3 regions of the Georgenia halophila genome follow, and region 3 is predicted to be linked to each of the others. Evidence: riboswitches for the same ligand, from Rfam matches in the RefSeq annotation. Region 3 holds a riboswitch; each other region holds the start of a gene.
The links. Region 3 has a riboswitch for ZMP and ZTP ahead of purH (bifunctional phosphoribosylaminoimidazolecarboxamide formyltransferase/IMP cyclohydrolase). Riboswitches for the same ligand answer to the same signal wherever they lie in the genome.
Positions count from the first base shown of each region.

Region 1 (4,483 bases), on a different contig from region 3:
CAGCCCTCACCCGGCATGTACACGTTTCTGTACGACCTGTCGTGGGCGCAGGGTGCCGACCGGACGATCGCCGCGCAGCTCGGCACCGACGCCGACCGCAACGGGGAGCCGTTCGGCGAGACCGGCCTGGTCACCCAGCGCGACTCCGGCCACTGGCAGGACCAGAAGGGCGGCCCCCGTGACCCTCAGCCCGGCAACGGCGGCGCCGGCGGCGCCGGCGGCGCCGGCGGCACGGCCGGCACCGGAGGCACCGGCGGCTCGGTCGAGGCGGATGACGGCTCGACGCACCCGGGCAACGGGAAGGGCCGGGGCAAGAAGCCGTGATGCGGGGGACGGGCCGCGAGCCAGGCCGTGCAAGTACGGCGTCGAATCGGCCACGGGCGGCCACGACCGGTCCTACGCTTGGACCGGGCAGGTGACCGCGACGGCGGTCCGTCGGGGGGAGTGCCTGGTGAGGAGACTTGCGGCGATCGCCGCGATGGCCGTGCTGCTCGCCGGCTGTGGTGGCGACGTGCAGCCGTCGGCCGGTGCCGGCAAGGCGGTGGAGACGGCGACCCGGGCGACTGCTGCGGCCGAGCGCGACGTGTGCGCCGTGCCCGTCGCGATCGTCGTAGACGCCGTGCAGGGCTACGTCGGCTCCTTCGGCACCGAACAGCTCGCCGAGGGGCAGACGGCGACGTCGCCGGTCGGATCCGCCGACAAGCCCGGGTCCGAGAAGGCGGCCTCGAGCGACGAGCCCCCCGCCGACGTCCTCTCCGACGCCGTCGCCGAGGCGCAGCGGGTCGCCGCGAAGGTCCGGTGCGCCGACGCCGACCTCGCCGCCGGCATCGCGGAGGGCCTCGAGACCGTGAGCGCCGACGGCGCGGTCGCGACCGCCGTCCGGGACCGGACGATCGCCACGATGACGGGCGCCGCGGCACCCGACCTCCCGCTCACGCCCGACGACGACCTCTCCCTCGCGGTCGCCGCCACCGAGTCCGGCGGCGTGATCGAGCTCGGCGCCGGCACGTGGGACCTCACGGAGCCGGTCGTGCTCCTCGGCGGGGTCACCCTCCGCGGCGCGGGCCCGGAGCGTACGGTCCTGAGATCGTCGGCACCGGAGGCGACGATCCTCGTCGCGACGGCCGACCGCGTGGAGCTGCGGTCGCTCGCGCTCGAGCGCGACCGCGCGGCCGTCGGGTCCGTGGTGGTCGGCGGCCCCTCGGCGTCGCTCGTGGTGGAGGACGCGGTGCTCAGCGGCGCGGTCGGCGACGAGAGCAGCGGCGGGGCGGGCATCCACATGTCCGCCCAGGGCGAGCAGGGTTCCGGCCGCGGCACCACCCTCGAGATCACCGACTCGGTCCTCCGGGACAACGGTTGGGCGGGGATCGCGGTGACGGGTGGGCACCGCGCCTCGGTCCTCGGCGCGACGTTCGAGGCGAACGGCCAGTGCGGCATCTGCTTCCTCGGCGCGGCCACCGGCTCCGTCGAGGACAGCACCTTCGACGGCAACACGGTCGGGTTCTACGCCGGCGACACGGCGTCCCCCGTCCTGACCGGCTCGACGATCACCGGGGGCGAGGCGGGCATCCAGGTCGGCGGCACCGCCGTCGCGGCGCTCGAGTCCACCACGATCCGTGGCAGCGGCCGTGCTGCGGTCATCTACACCGGGCAGGGCGGCGGCAGTGTCACAGGCCTGGTGTGCGAGCAGGTCGAGCACGGCATCGCCGTCGGTCCGGAGAGCACCCCGATACCGGGCGAGAACGCGTGCACCATCGCCTTCGCCGACTGATTCCGTGCGCGGACATCTGTGACCGGATGCCAAACTGTGCCCATGGACGACGTCAGGATCGACCTCATCACCGCCGACGGGGCCGGTGAGCTGCTCACCGTGCGGCGGGCGGCCTTCGTGACGGAGGCGCAGCTGTACGGCGACCCGAACCTGCCGGCGCTGACGCAGACGCTCACCGAGCTGGTGGCCGACATCGAGCGGGCCGACGTCGTCACGCTCGGCGCATGGCTCGGGCACCGTCTCGTGGGCTCGATACGCGTCGAGCTGGAGGCGGAGAAGGCCACGCTGGGGCGGCTCGCGGTCGTGCCGGACCTGCAGGGCCGGGGCATCGGCACCAAGCTGCTCATGGCCGTGCTGACGTACCTGCCCGAGCAGACCAAGGAGGTCTGGGTCTTCACCGGGCAGGACTCCAAGCACAACCTCGCGATGTACAACAAGGCGGGTTACGAGCACCAGTTCGACCAGCACACCGGTGACCTGACCTACGCGTACCTGCGTCGCATCCTGGGCGAGGACGACCCCGACGCCGACGAGGTGCTCGGCTCGATGGACGACGCGACCGCCTGACATCTCGCGGGACGGGGTGCCGGGGTGGACGAGCTCCGCCGTCGGGTGTGTACATTGGACGTGTCGTGACTGGCGCCGGGTGGATCACCACCGGGGAGCGACACGAGCAGCACCCCTGAGGTCGTACGCCTGGGCCGAGGGTCACCAGTGGAATACCACGCGCACGTGTGACCTTCGGAGGGAAGTATGAGCCAAACCACGACAAGGACTCCCGTGGCAGACCAGTCGCTCGCCGAGCTGGACCCCGAGATCGCGGCCGTCCTCGGCGGCGAGCTGGACCGCCAGCGCGGCACCCTCGAGATGATCGCCAGCGAGAACTTCGTGCCGCGCGCGGTTCTCGAGGCCCAGGGCTCCGTCCTGACCAACAAGTACGCCGAGGGCTATCCAGGCCGGCGCTACTACGGCGGCTGCGAGCAGGTCGACATCGCCGAGAACCTCGCCATCTCCCGCGCCTCCGCCCTCTTCGGCGCCGAGTACGCCAACGTCCAGCCGCACTCCGGAGCACAGGCCAACGCCGCCGTGCTGCACGCGCTCGCCGAGCCCGGTGACCCCGTCCTCGGCATGTCGCTCGCGCACGGCGGGCACCTCACCCACGGGATGAAGCTCAACTTCTCCGGCAAGCTGTACGACGTCTCCGCCTACGGCGTGGATCCCGACACCCACCGCGTCGACATGGACCTCGTCCGCCAGGCGGCGCTCGAGACCCGCCCGAAGGTCATCATCGCCGGGTGGTCCGCCTACCCGCGCCAGCTCGACTTCGGGGCGTTCCGGGAGGTCGCCGACGAGGTCGGCGCCTACCTGTGGACCGACATGGCGCACTTCGCCGGGCTGGTCGCGGCGGGCCTCCACCCGAACCCGGTGGCCGTCTCCGACGTCGTGTCCTCCACCGTCCACAAGACCCTCGGGGGGCCTCGCTCCGGTGTGCTCCTGGCCCAGGACAAGGAACGGTGGGCCAAGCGGCTCGACTCCGCCGTCTTCCCCGGGCAGCAGGGCGGACCGCTCATGCACGCGGTGGCCGCCAAGGCCGTGGCCTTCAAGCTGGCCGCCGGCGAGGAGTTCGCCGAGCGGCAGGAGCGCACGCTCGAGGGCGCCCGGATCCTCGCCGAGCGGCTGACCGCGCCCGACGTGCGCGGCGCGGGCGTCTCGGTCCTCACCGGTGGCACCGACGTCCACCTGGTCCTCGTCGACCTGCGGGACTCCGCGCTCGACGGCCGCCAGGCCGAGGACCTCCTCCACGACGCCGGCATCACCGTCAACCGCAACGCCGTGCCGAACGACCCGCGGCCGCCGCGAGTGACCTCCGGCCTGCGCATCGGCACACCCGCGCTGGCCACCCGCGGCTTCGGCGCGGCAGAGTTCTCGGAGGTGGCTGACATCATCGCCACCACCCTTCGCGACGGCTCGGCCACGGACGTCCTCGGCATGCGTGCCCGGGTCCGGGCCCTGACCGACAACTTCCCCCTCTACCCAGGACTGGACCAGTGACGGCACAGACTCTCGACGGCAAGGCGACAGCGGCAACGATCAAGGCGGAACTCACCGAGCGGGTCACCGCGCTCCGGGAGAGGGGCATCACGCCCGGCCTGGGCACCGTGCTCGTCGGTGACGACCCGGGCTCGAAGGCCTACGTGGGCGGCAAGCACCGCGACTGCGCCGAGGTCGGCATCTCCTCCATCCGCGAGGACCTGCCGGCGGACGCCAGCCAGGCCGACGTCGAGGCCGCCGTCGCGCGCCTGAACGCGGACCCGGCGTGCACCGGATACATCGTGCAGCTGCCCCTGCCGAAGGGCGTCGACGCCAACCGCGTGCTCGAGCTCATCGACCCGGGCAAGGACGCCGACGGTCTTCACCCGACCAACCTCGGTCGCCTCGTCCTGCGGGTCGCGGAGGAGATCACCTCCCCGCTGCCGTGCACGCCACGCGCCGTGCTCGAGCTGCTCGACCGGTACGGCATCGACCTGGCAGGCAAGGACGTGTGCGTCGTCGGGCGGGGCACCACGGTGGGCCGCTCCATCGGGCTGCTCCTCACCCGCAAGACCATCAACGCGACGGTGACGTTGACCCACACCGGCACCCGCGACCTGGCCTCGCACGTGCGCAACGCCGACGTGATCGTCGCCGCGGCGGGCAGCCCGGGAATCGTCA
Region 1 covers NZ_BAABGN010000004.1:268,362-272,844, reverse strand. Annotated here, with positions in the region: gene ABD907_RS06730 (FG-GAP-like repeat-containing protein) at 1-324, shown strand, start outside; gene ABD907_RS06725 (right-handed parallel beta-helix repeat-containing protein) at 452-1,771, shown strand; gene ABD907_RS06720 (GNAT family N-acetyltransferase) at 1,814-2,338, shown strand; ZMP/ZTP riboswitch at 2,394-2,480, shown strand; gene glyA (serine hydroxymethyltransferase) at 2,525-3,823, shown strand; gene ABD907_RS06710 (bifunctional methylenetetrahydrofolate dehydrogenase/methenyltetrahydrofolate cyclohydrolase) at 3,820-4,483, shown strand, end outside.
Region 1: linked by a shared signal. The riboswitch ahead of glyA (serine hydroxymethyltransferase) and the one ahead of purH (bifunctional phosphoribosylaminoimidazolecarboxamide formyltransferase/IMP cyclohydrolase) in region 3 are both predicted to bind ZMP and ZTP.

Region 2 (4,483 bases), on a different contig from region 3:
TCGTTCCGTGACGCAGGTTCCCGCGGCTCAGTGGAAGAGACGCAGGTTCCCGCGGCTCAGTGGAAGAAGTGCCGCGTGCCGGTGAGGTACATGGTGACCCCGGCGGCCTGCGCGGCCTCCACCACGGCGTCGTCCCGCATCGACCCACCCGGCTGGACGACGGCGGTGACGCCGGCGTCGAGGAGCACCTGGAGCCCGTCGGGGAACGGGAAGAACGCGTCGGAGGCGGCCACGGCACCGTGCGTGCGCCGCGGAGCGGCCCCACCGACGTTCTCGGCTCCACCGGCGCCGTCGACGTCTGAGGCGACCTCCACGCCGAGGGTGTTGGCGCGTTCGACGGCGAGGCGGCAGGAGTCGACGCGGTTGACCTGGCCCATGCCGATGCCGACGCTCGCGCCGTCGTGGGCGACGAGGATCGCGTTGGACTTGGCCGACCGGCACGCCTTCCAGGCGAACGCCAGGTCGGCGAGCAGCTCGGGAGAGGCGGCCTCGCCTGCAGCGAGCGTCCAGGTGGAGGGGTCGTCGCCGTCGGCGTCGACGTGGTCGCGCATCTGCACGAGGATCCCGCCGCTGATCTGGCGGATCTCCGCGGGCCGCTCCCCCGTCGGCGCCGGGCAGCGCAGGACGCGGATGTTCTTCTTCGCCTGGAGGACCTCCAGCGCGCCGTCCTCGTAGTCGGGTGCGACGACGACCTCGGTGAAGACGCCGGCGACCTGGTTCGCCATCTCCACCGTGACGGGCCGGTTCGTCGCGATGACCCCGCCGAACGCGGAGACCGGGTCGCAGGCGTGCGCCTTGCGATGAGCCTCCGCGATGTCGGCCCCGACGGCGATGCCGCACGGGTTGGCGTGCTTGATGACGGCCGCGGCGGGCTCGTCGAAGGTGTACGCAGCGCGGCGTGCGGCATCGGTGTCGACGTAGTTGTTGTAAGACATCGCCTTGCCGTGGAGCTGCTCGGCGCCGGCGAGGCCGGCGGGTCCGGCGGTGTCGCGGTAGAGCGCTGCTGCCTGGTGCGGGTTCTCGCCGTAGCGCAGCGCCTCGCCCTTGTCCCAGGTCTCGCCGACGAAGTCGGGCCAACCGTCCTCGGCACCGACGTAGGACCCGGCGAACCAGTTGGCGACCGCGACGTCGTAGGCCGCGGTGTGGGCGAACGCCTCGGCGGCGAGCTGCTTGCGCTGATCGAGGGTGAATCCGCCCGCGGCCACGGCGTCGAGGGCGTCGGCGTACCGAGCGGGTGAGGTGACGATCGCGACCGAGGGGTGGTTCTTCGCCGCCGCGCGCACCATGGACGGGCCGCCGATGTCGATCTGCTCGACGCACTCGTCCGGGGTGGCGTCGGAGTCCACGGTCTCGGTGAACGGGTAGAGGTTCGAGACGACCAGGTCGAACGGCTCGATGCCGAGGTCGGCGAGCTGGTTGACGTGGGTCTCGAGGCGCCGGTCGGCGAGGATGCCGGCGTGGACCCGCGGGTGCAGCGTCTTGACCCGCCCGTCCAGGCACTCGGGGAACCCGGTGAGGTCCTCGACCTTGGTGACCGGGACGCCGACCTCGGTGATGAGCCGGGCGGAGCCGCCGGTGGAGACGAGCTCGACACCGGCCTCGTGCAGCCCGCGGACCAGGTCCTCCAGCCCGCACTTGTCGTAGACGGAGACGAGGGCGCGACGGACGGGCACGCGGTTCGAGGCGGTACCGGCGGGCTGGCTGGTCAACTGACGCTCCTGGATGTGTCGACGACGGGGCTCAGGCACCCGGACGGGCACCCGATCCCGGCACCCAGGCGTGCGGTGCGCTGCAGGGTGGTTCCGGCCGCTCCCCGGTGGTGTGCTCCACCTTCTCGCCAGTCACGGCCGGGACCCACTCTAGCGAACTAGGCGGGCGGGTGAAGCGGCGCGGTCGACCGGGTCAGGCCCCGATGCGGACCCTGCGCCCCTCGATCTGCCAGCCCTCCCGGGCCAGCCGCCCCACCAGCTCGACGAGCTGTCCGCGCTCGGCGGCCTTGATGCGTTCGGTGAGGCTCTCCACGTCGTCGTCGTCGAGAACCGGGACGGCGACCTGGGCGACGATGGCGCCGGTGTCGACCCCGGCGTCGACGAAGAAGAGCGTGGCGCCCGTGATCTTGACGCCGTAGGACAGCGCGTCCCGCGGCCCGTGCATGCCCGGGAACGCGGGCAGCAGCGAGTTGTGCGTGTTGAGGTAGCGGTCCTCGAAGCGTTCGAGGAAGAGCGGTCCGCTGAGCTTGAGGAACCCGGCCGAGACGACGAGGTCGGGGTCGTGCGCGGCAACCTGCTCGGTCAGCGCAACATCCCACGCGGCCCGGTCGTCGTGGTCGCGGACCCGCTCGACGAAGGTCGGCAAACCGGCCCGGCGAGCCAGGTCGATCCCGCCAGCACCTTCTCGGTCCGCGCCGACGGCGACCACCTGGGCGCCGTACTCCGCGTCACCGGTGGCCTCGAGCAGGGCGGCGAGGTTGGAACCTCCGCCGGAGACGAGCACGACGATCCTGGCCGGACGGCGCGTCGTGACGGAGTGGGAGTCGATCACCTGGGCGAGAGTAGTCGGCTCGTGGGACATGATGGGTTCATGCCCGACCAGCAGTCTCCGCCACCCTCACCACCCGGCAGACCGTACGGCTCGCCCCGAGACCAGCACGAGGAACCCGACGAGGAGACCCAGAAGAGGGCGATGCGCCTGGTCCGGGTCTTCGGTCTCGCGCTGCTGATCACGGTCGCCCTCTCGCTCATGGCGCCGCCGTGGCCCGTCCCGATCGTGACGGCCGTCGTGGCGGTCGGGTCGCTCGTCCTGGGCATCGTCGCCCTCGTGCGGGTGCGTTCCGCCAAGGTGCGGGGGGCCACGCCGGCGGTGCTCGCCGTCGGGCTCGTGGTGGCGGCGTTCATGGCGCTGACGATGTCCGGGCAGATCGTGCTGTGGCGCGAGTACAGCGCGTACTCCGAGTGCATGGACTCGGCGATCACGCAGCAGGCGCAGGACGGCTGCCTCGCCGAGTTCGAGAACTCGCTCCAGGAACGGATGGACGAGATGCAGCAGATGATGCAGACCGGCTGAGGCCGCACCGCGGGGCGCGGCGGGACGGCGAGCCCTTCCTCACCCAGCGCTGTCACAGGGGCGAGCCCTGCCTCAGGGACCGGCGTCGCGGGACCACGCGGACAGCGATGGTCCGCTCCAGCCCTCCCCGACTCGTGGCTCCTGCGCCGGCCCGGACAGTGCCTCTTCCGCCGGCGATGCCTCCTCCGGCGTCCCGGCGCTGCGGTCCGGGGCGGCGCCGTCCTCCTGCCGTTCTTCGCCGTCGCGGTCGGTGTCCTCGCGGTCGGCCTCCTCGCGGTGGGCGTCGTGGGCTTGCCCGGTGGCGGTCGCCACGTCCGCCGCAGCAGCGACCGGCCCGACGCTTCTGCGCCGGGAGAGCCGTTCGGAGGCCCCGGAGACCCGTTCCCGGGCACGGCGGGCGCCGAGGCCGACCAGCTCCGCCGTGCGCGGGTGCAGGACGACCACGGTCAGCAGTAGTGCCGCCCCGACCTCGGCAAGCAGCATGCCGGCCACAGCGGGCGGCTCGGCGCCGATCTCGGCCATGCGTCCCGGGCCGATTCCGCCGGACGCCGCGTACGTGAGGACCGCAGCGGCGAGGGCCACGACGACGGCGGCCAAGATCGCGGTGCCGACGGACTCCGCCAGGGCTCGTCCGGAGGCGCGCCGGTGCAGCAAGACTCCGACGATCACACCGACCGCGACGGGCACGACCACCACCCACGTCGGCCCCGGTGCCTCCGGCGAAGGCAGGCCACCGAGCAGCGGGATTGCGGGCAGGGGTGCCGGCACGGCCTCCCCGGCGGCGAAGTGTGTCCCGGCGCCGAAGGCGAACCCGGGGCCGGCGCTCCACGCCAGTGCCCACACGGCCACAGTGGGCAGGTAGAGCAGCTGGGCCGCCGTCATGACGACCAGACCGACCGGGGCGAGCATGTAGGCGTCCTGGACCATCCGGACGCGGTCCCAGCCGGTGACCAGGGCCACGACCACCAGAGCGAGGGACACCAGCGCCAGGGCCAGCAGGATCCAGCCCGCGCCGCGGAGGCCGTCACGGACCCACGCGGGAACGCCGGCCGACCATGCCGGGGCCGGCGCGCCCGAGCGGCGCGCCGCGAGCACCGTGCCGAGCGTCGACACCACCGCACCACCGAGCAGGGCACCGAGACGTCCACCCGGCGCGGCCAAGGTCGCCACCAGCACCGACAGGACGAACCCGACGACGGCGAAGGAGGCGGCCCCGTAGCCGGCGATCCGTAGCCGCCGGACGGCGGCGTAGACGACACCGACGCTCAGCAGCGTCATCCCGAGCGGCACCACGGACACCGTGCCCTCGCCGACCGTCATGTCGCCGCCGTGCGCCAGGAGCCACAGCGCGGTGCCGGTGCCCGCGGCGCTCTGCCAGGAGGCGTCGCCCAGCGCCGGAGCCGCTGCCGTTGCGATGTAG
Region 2 covers NZ_BAABGN010000004.1:326,118-330,600, forward strand. Annotated here, with positions in the region: gene purH (bifunctional phosphoribosylaminoimidazolecarboxamide formyltransferase/IMP cyclohydrolase) at 57-1,709, opposite strand; ZMP/ZTP riboswitch at 1,765-1,855, opposite strand; gene purN (phosphoribosylglycinamide formyltransferase) at 1,903-2,538, opposite strand; gene ABD907_RS06815 (hypothetical protein) at 2,581-3,063, shown strand; gene ABD907_RS06820 (cell division protein PerM) at 3,136-4,483, opposite strand, start outside.
Region 2: linked by a shared signal. The riboswitch ahead of purH (bifunctional phosphoribosylaminoimidazolecarboxamide formyltransferase/IMP cyclohydrolase) and the one ahead of purH (bifunctional phosphoribosylaminoimidazolecarboxamide formyltransferase/IMP cyclohydrolase) in region 3 are both predicted to bind ZMP and ZTP.

Region 3 (4,483 bases):
GCGGAACTCCCCGGAGAATTCACCGGGAACCTCCTCGGCGAGCTCCTCGGCCGTCCCGCCGGACTCCTCGGCCGCCTCGGCGATCGACTCCATCCGCGGTGCGAGCACCTGGATGACGACCGCCGCACCGACCAGCGCACCGGCGACGGTGAGGAGCACCCGCTCGACGGAGGCCATCATGGGCGAGAGCCACGCCATCGTCATGTAGAAGCCCTCGCTCGGACTGTCGTAGCCGCCGACCTCGCCCCAGAGGGCCGGCATGCCTCGTTCGAGGAAGACCCGCCACGCGATGCTCAGCGTGAACCCGACGACGGCGAGGATCACCGCGGCGACGACGCACTTCTTGCTCGCAGGATGCACACCGGGCTCCCAACCTCGACCACAGGACCGGTCACGACGCTACGCGTGCCGCCACGCCGCCCGTGGTCGTTCCGTGACGCAGGTTCCCGCGGCTCAGTGGAAGAGACGCAGGTTCCCGCGGCTCAGTGGAAGAAGTGCCGCGTGCCGGTGAGGTACATGGTGACCCCGGCGGCCTGCGCGGCCTCCACCACGGCGTCGTCCCGCATCGACCCACCCGGCTGGACGACGGCGGTGACGCCGGCGTCGAGGAGCACCTGGAGCCCGTCGGGGAACGGGAAGAACGCGTCGGAGGCGGCCACGGCACCGTGCGTGCGCCGCGGAGCGGCCCCACCGACGTTCTCGGCTCCACCGGCGCCGTCGACGTCTGAGGCGACCTCCACGCCGAGGGTGTTGGCGCGTTCGACGGCGAGGCGGCAGGAGTCGACGCGGTTGACCTGGCCCATGCCGATGCCGACGCTCGCGCCGTCGTGGGCGACGAGGATCGCGTTGGACTTGGCCGACCGGCACGCCTTCCAGGCGAACGCCAGGTCGGCGAGCAGCTCGGGAGAGGCGGCCTCGCCTGCAGCGAGCGTCCAGGTGGAGGGGTCGTCGCCGTCGGCGTCGACGTGGTCGCGCATCTGCACGAGGATCCCGCCGCTGATCTGGCGGATCTCCGCGGGCCGCTCCCCCGTCGGCGCCGGGCAGCGCAGGACGCGGATGTTCTTCTTCGCCTGGAGGACCTCCAGCGCGCCGTCCTCGTAGTCGGGTGCGACGACGACCTCGGTGAAGACGCCGGCGACCTGGTTCGCCATCTCCACCGTGACGGGCCGGTTCGTCGCGATGACCCCGCCGAACGCGGAGACCGGGTCGCAGGCGTGCGCCTTGCGATGAGCCTCCGCGATGTCGGCCCCGACGGCGATGCCGCACGGGTTGGCGTGCTTGATGACGGCCGCGGCGGGCTCGTCGAAGGTGTACGCAGCGCGGCGTGCGGCATCGGTGTCGACGTAGTTGTTGTAAGACATCGCCTTGCCGTGGAGCTGCTCGGCGCCGGCGAGGCCGGCGGGTCCGGCGGTGTCGCGGTAGAGCGCTGCTGCCTGGTGCGGGTTCTCGCCGTAGCGCAGCGCCTCGCCCTTGTCCCAGGTCTCGCCGACGAAGTCGGGCCAACCGTCCTCGGCACCGACGTAGGACCCGGCGAACCAGTTGGCGACCGCGACGTCGTAGGCCGCGGTGTGGGCGAACGCCTCGGCGGCGAGCTGCTTGCGCTGATCGAGGGTGAATCCGCCCGCGGCCACGGCGTCGAGGGCGTCGGCGTACCGAGCGGGTGAGGTGACGATCGCGACCGAGGGGTGGTTCTTCGCCGCCGCGCGCACCATGGACGGGCCGCCGATGTCGATCTGCTCGACGCACTCGTCCGGGGTGGCGTCGGAGTCCACGGTCTCGGTGAACGGGTAGAGGTTCGAGACGACCAGGTCGAACGGCTCGATGCCGAGGTCGGCGAGCTGGTTGACGTGGGTCTCGAGGCGCCGGTCGGCGAGGATGCCGGCGTGGACCCGCGGGTGCAGCGTCTTGACCCGCCCGTCCAGGCACTCGGGGAACCCGGTGAGGTCCTCGACCTTGGTGACCGGGACGCCGACCTCGGTGATGAGCCGGGCGGAGCCGCCGGTGGAGACGAGCTCGACACCGGCCTCGTGCAGCCCGCGGACCAGGTCCTCCAGCCCGCACTTGTCGTAGACGGAGACGAGGGCGCGACGGACGGGCACGCGGTTCGAGGCGGTACCGGCGGGCTGGCTGGTCAACTGACGCTCCTGGATGTGTCGACGACGGGGCTCAGGCACCCGGACGGGCACCCGATCCCGGCACCCAGGCGTGCGGTGCGCTGCAGGGTGGTTCCGGCCGCTCCCCGGTGGTGTGCTCCACCTTCTCGCCAGTCACGGCCGGGACCCACTCTAGCGAACTAGGCGGGCGGGTGAAGCGGCGCGGTCGACCGGGTCAGGCCCCGATGCGGACCCTGCGCCCCTCGATCTGCCAGCCCTCCCGGGCCAGCCGCCCCACCAGCTCGACGAGCTGTCCGCGCTCGGCGGCCTTGATGCGTTCGGTGAGGCTCTCCACGTCGTCGTCGTCGAGAACCGGGACGGCGACCTGGGCGACGATGGCGCCGGTGTCGACCCCGGCGTCGACGAAGAAGAGCGTGGCGCCCGTGATCTTGACGCCGTAGGACAGCGCGTCCCGCGGCCCGTGCATGCCCGGGAACGCGGGCAGCAGCGAGTTGTGCGTGTTGAGGTAGCGGTCCTCGAAGCGTTCGAGGAAGAGCGGTCCGCTGAGCTTGAGGAACCCGGCCGAGACGACGAGGTCGGGGTCGTGCGCGGCAACCTGCTCGGTCAGCGCAACATCCCACGCGGCCCGGTCGTCGTGGTCGCGGACCCGCTCGACGAAGGTCGGCAAACCGGCCCGGCGAGCCAGGTCGATCCCGCCAGCACCTTCTCGGTCCGCGCCGACGGCGACCACCTGGGCGCCGTACTCCGCGTCACCGGTGGCCTCGAGCAGGGCGGCGAGGTTGGAACCTCCGCCGGAGACGAGCACGACGATCCTGGCCGGACGGCGCGTCGTGACGGAGTGGGAGTCGATCACCTGGGCGAGAGTAGTCGGCTCGTGGGACATGATGGGTTCATGCCCGACCAGCAGTCTCCGCCACCCTCACCACCCGGCAGACCGTACGGCTCGCCCCGAGACCAGCACGAGGAACCCGACGAGGAGACCCAGAAGAGGGCGATGCGCCTGGTCCGGGTCTTCGGTCTCGCGCTGCTGATCACGGTCGCCCTCTCGCTCATGGCGCCGCCGTGGCCCGTCCCGATCGTGACGGCCGTCGTGGCGGTCGGGTCGCTCGTCCTGGGCATCGTCGCCCTCGTGCGGGTGCGTTCCGCCAAGGTGCGGGGGGCCACGCCGGCGGTGCTCGCCGTCGGGCTCGTGGTGGCGGCGTTCATGGCGCTGACGATGTCCGGGCAGATCGTGCTGTGGCGCGAGTACAGCGCGTACTCCGAGTGCATGGACTCGGCGATCACGCAGCAGGCGCAGGACGGCTGCCTCGCCGAGTTCGAGAACTCGCTCCAGGAACGGATGGACGAGATGCAGCAGATGATGCAGACCGGCTGAGGCCGCACCGCGGGGCGCGGCGGGACGGCGAGCCCTTCCTCACCCAGCGCTGTCACAGGGGCGAGCCCTGCCTCAGGGACCGGCGTCGCGGGACCACGCGGACAGCGATGGTCCGCTCCAGCCCTCCCCGACTCGTGGCTCCTGCGCCGGCCCGGACAGTGCCTCTTCCGCCGGCGATGCCTCCTCCGGCGTCCCGGCGCTGCGGTCCGGGGCGGCGCCGTCCTCCTGCCGTTCTTCGCCGTCGCGGTCGGTGTCCTCGCGGTCGGCCTCCTCGCGGTGGGCGTCGTGGGCTTGCCCGGTGGCGGTCGCCACGTCCGCCGCAGCAGCGACCGGCCCGACGCTTCTGCGCCGGGAGAGCCGTTCGGAGGCCCCGGAGACCCGTTCCCGGGCACGGCGGGCGCCGAGGCCGACCAGCTCCGCCGTGCGCGGGTGCAGGACGACCACGGTCAGCAGTAGTGCCGCCCCGACCTCGGCAAGCAGCATGCCGGCCACAGCGGGCGGCTCGGCGCCGATCTCGGCCATGCGTCCCGGGCCGATTCCGCCGGACGCCGCGTACGTGAGGACCGCAGCGGCGAGGGCCACGACGACGGCGGCCAAGATCGCGGTGCCGACGGACTCCGCCAGGGCTCGTCCGGAGGCGCGCCGGTGCAGCAAGACTCCGACGATCACACCGACCGCGACGGGCACGACCACCACCCACGTCGGCCCCGGTGCCTCCGGCGAAGGCAGGCCACCGAGCAGCGGGATTGCGGGCAGGGGTGCCGGCACGGCCTCCCCGGCGGCGAAGTGTGTCCCGGCGCCGAAGGCGAACCCGGGGCCGGCGCTCCACGCCAGTGCCCACACGGCCACAGTGGGCAGGTAGAGCAGCTGGGCCGCCGTCATGACGACCAGACCGACCGGGGCGAGCATGTAGGCGTCCTGGACCATCCGGACGCGGTCCCAGCCGGTGACCAGGGCCACGACCACCAGAGCGAGGGACACCAGCGCCAGGGCC
Region 3 covers NZ_BAABGN010000002.1:325,692-330,174, forward strand. Annotated here, with positions in the region: gene ABD907_RS02945 (hypothetical protein) at 1-360, opposite strand, end outside; gene purH (bifunctional phosphoribosylaminoimidazolecarboxamide formyltransferase/IMP cyclohydrolase) at 483-2,135, opposite strand; ZMP/ZTP riboswitch at 2,191-2,281, opposite strand; gene purN (phosphoribosylglycinamide formyltransferase) at 2,329-2,964, opposite strand; gene ABD907_RS02960 (hypothetical protein) at 3,007-3,489, shown strand; gene ABD907_RS02965 (cell division protein PerM) at 3,562-4,483, opposite strand, start outside.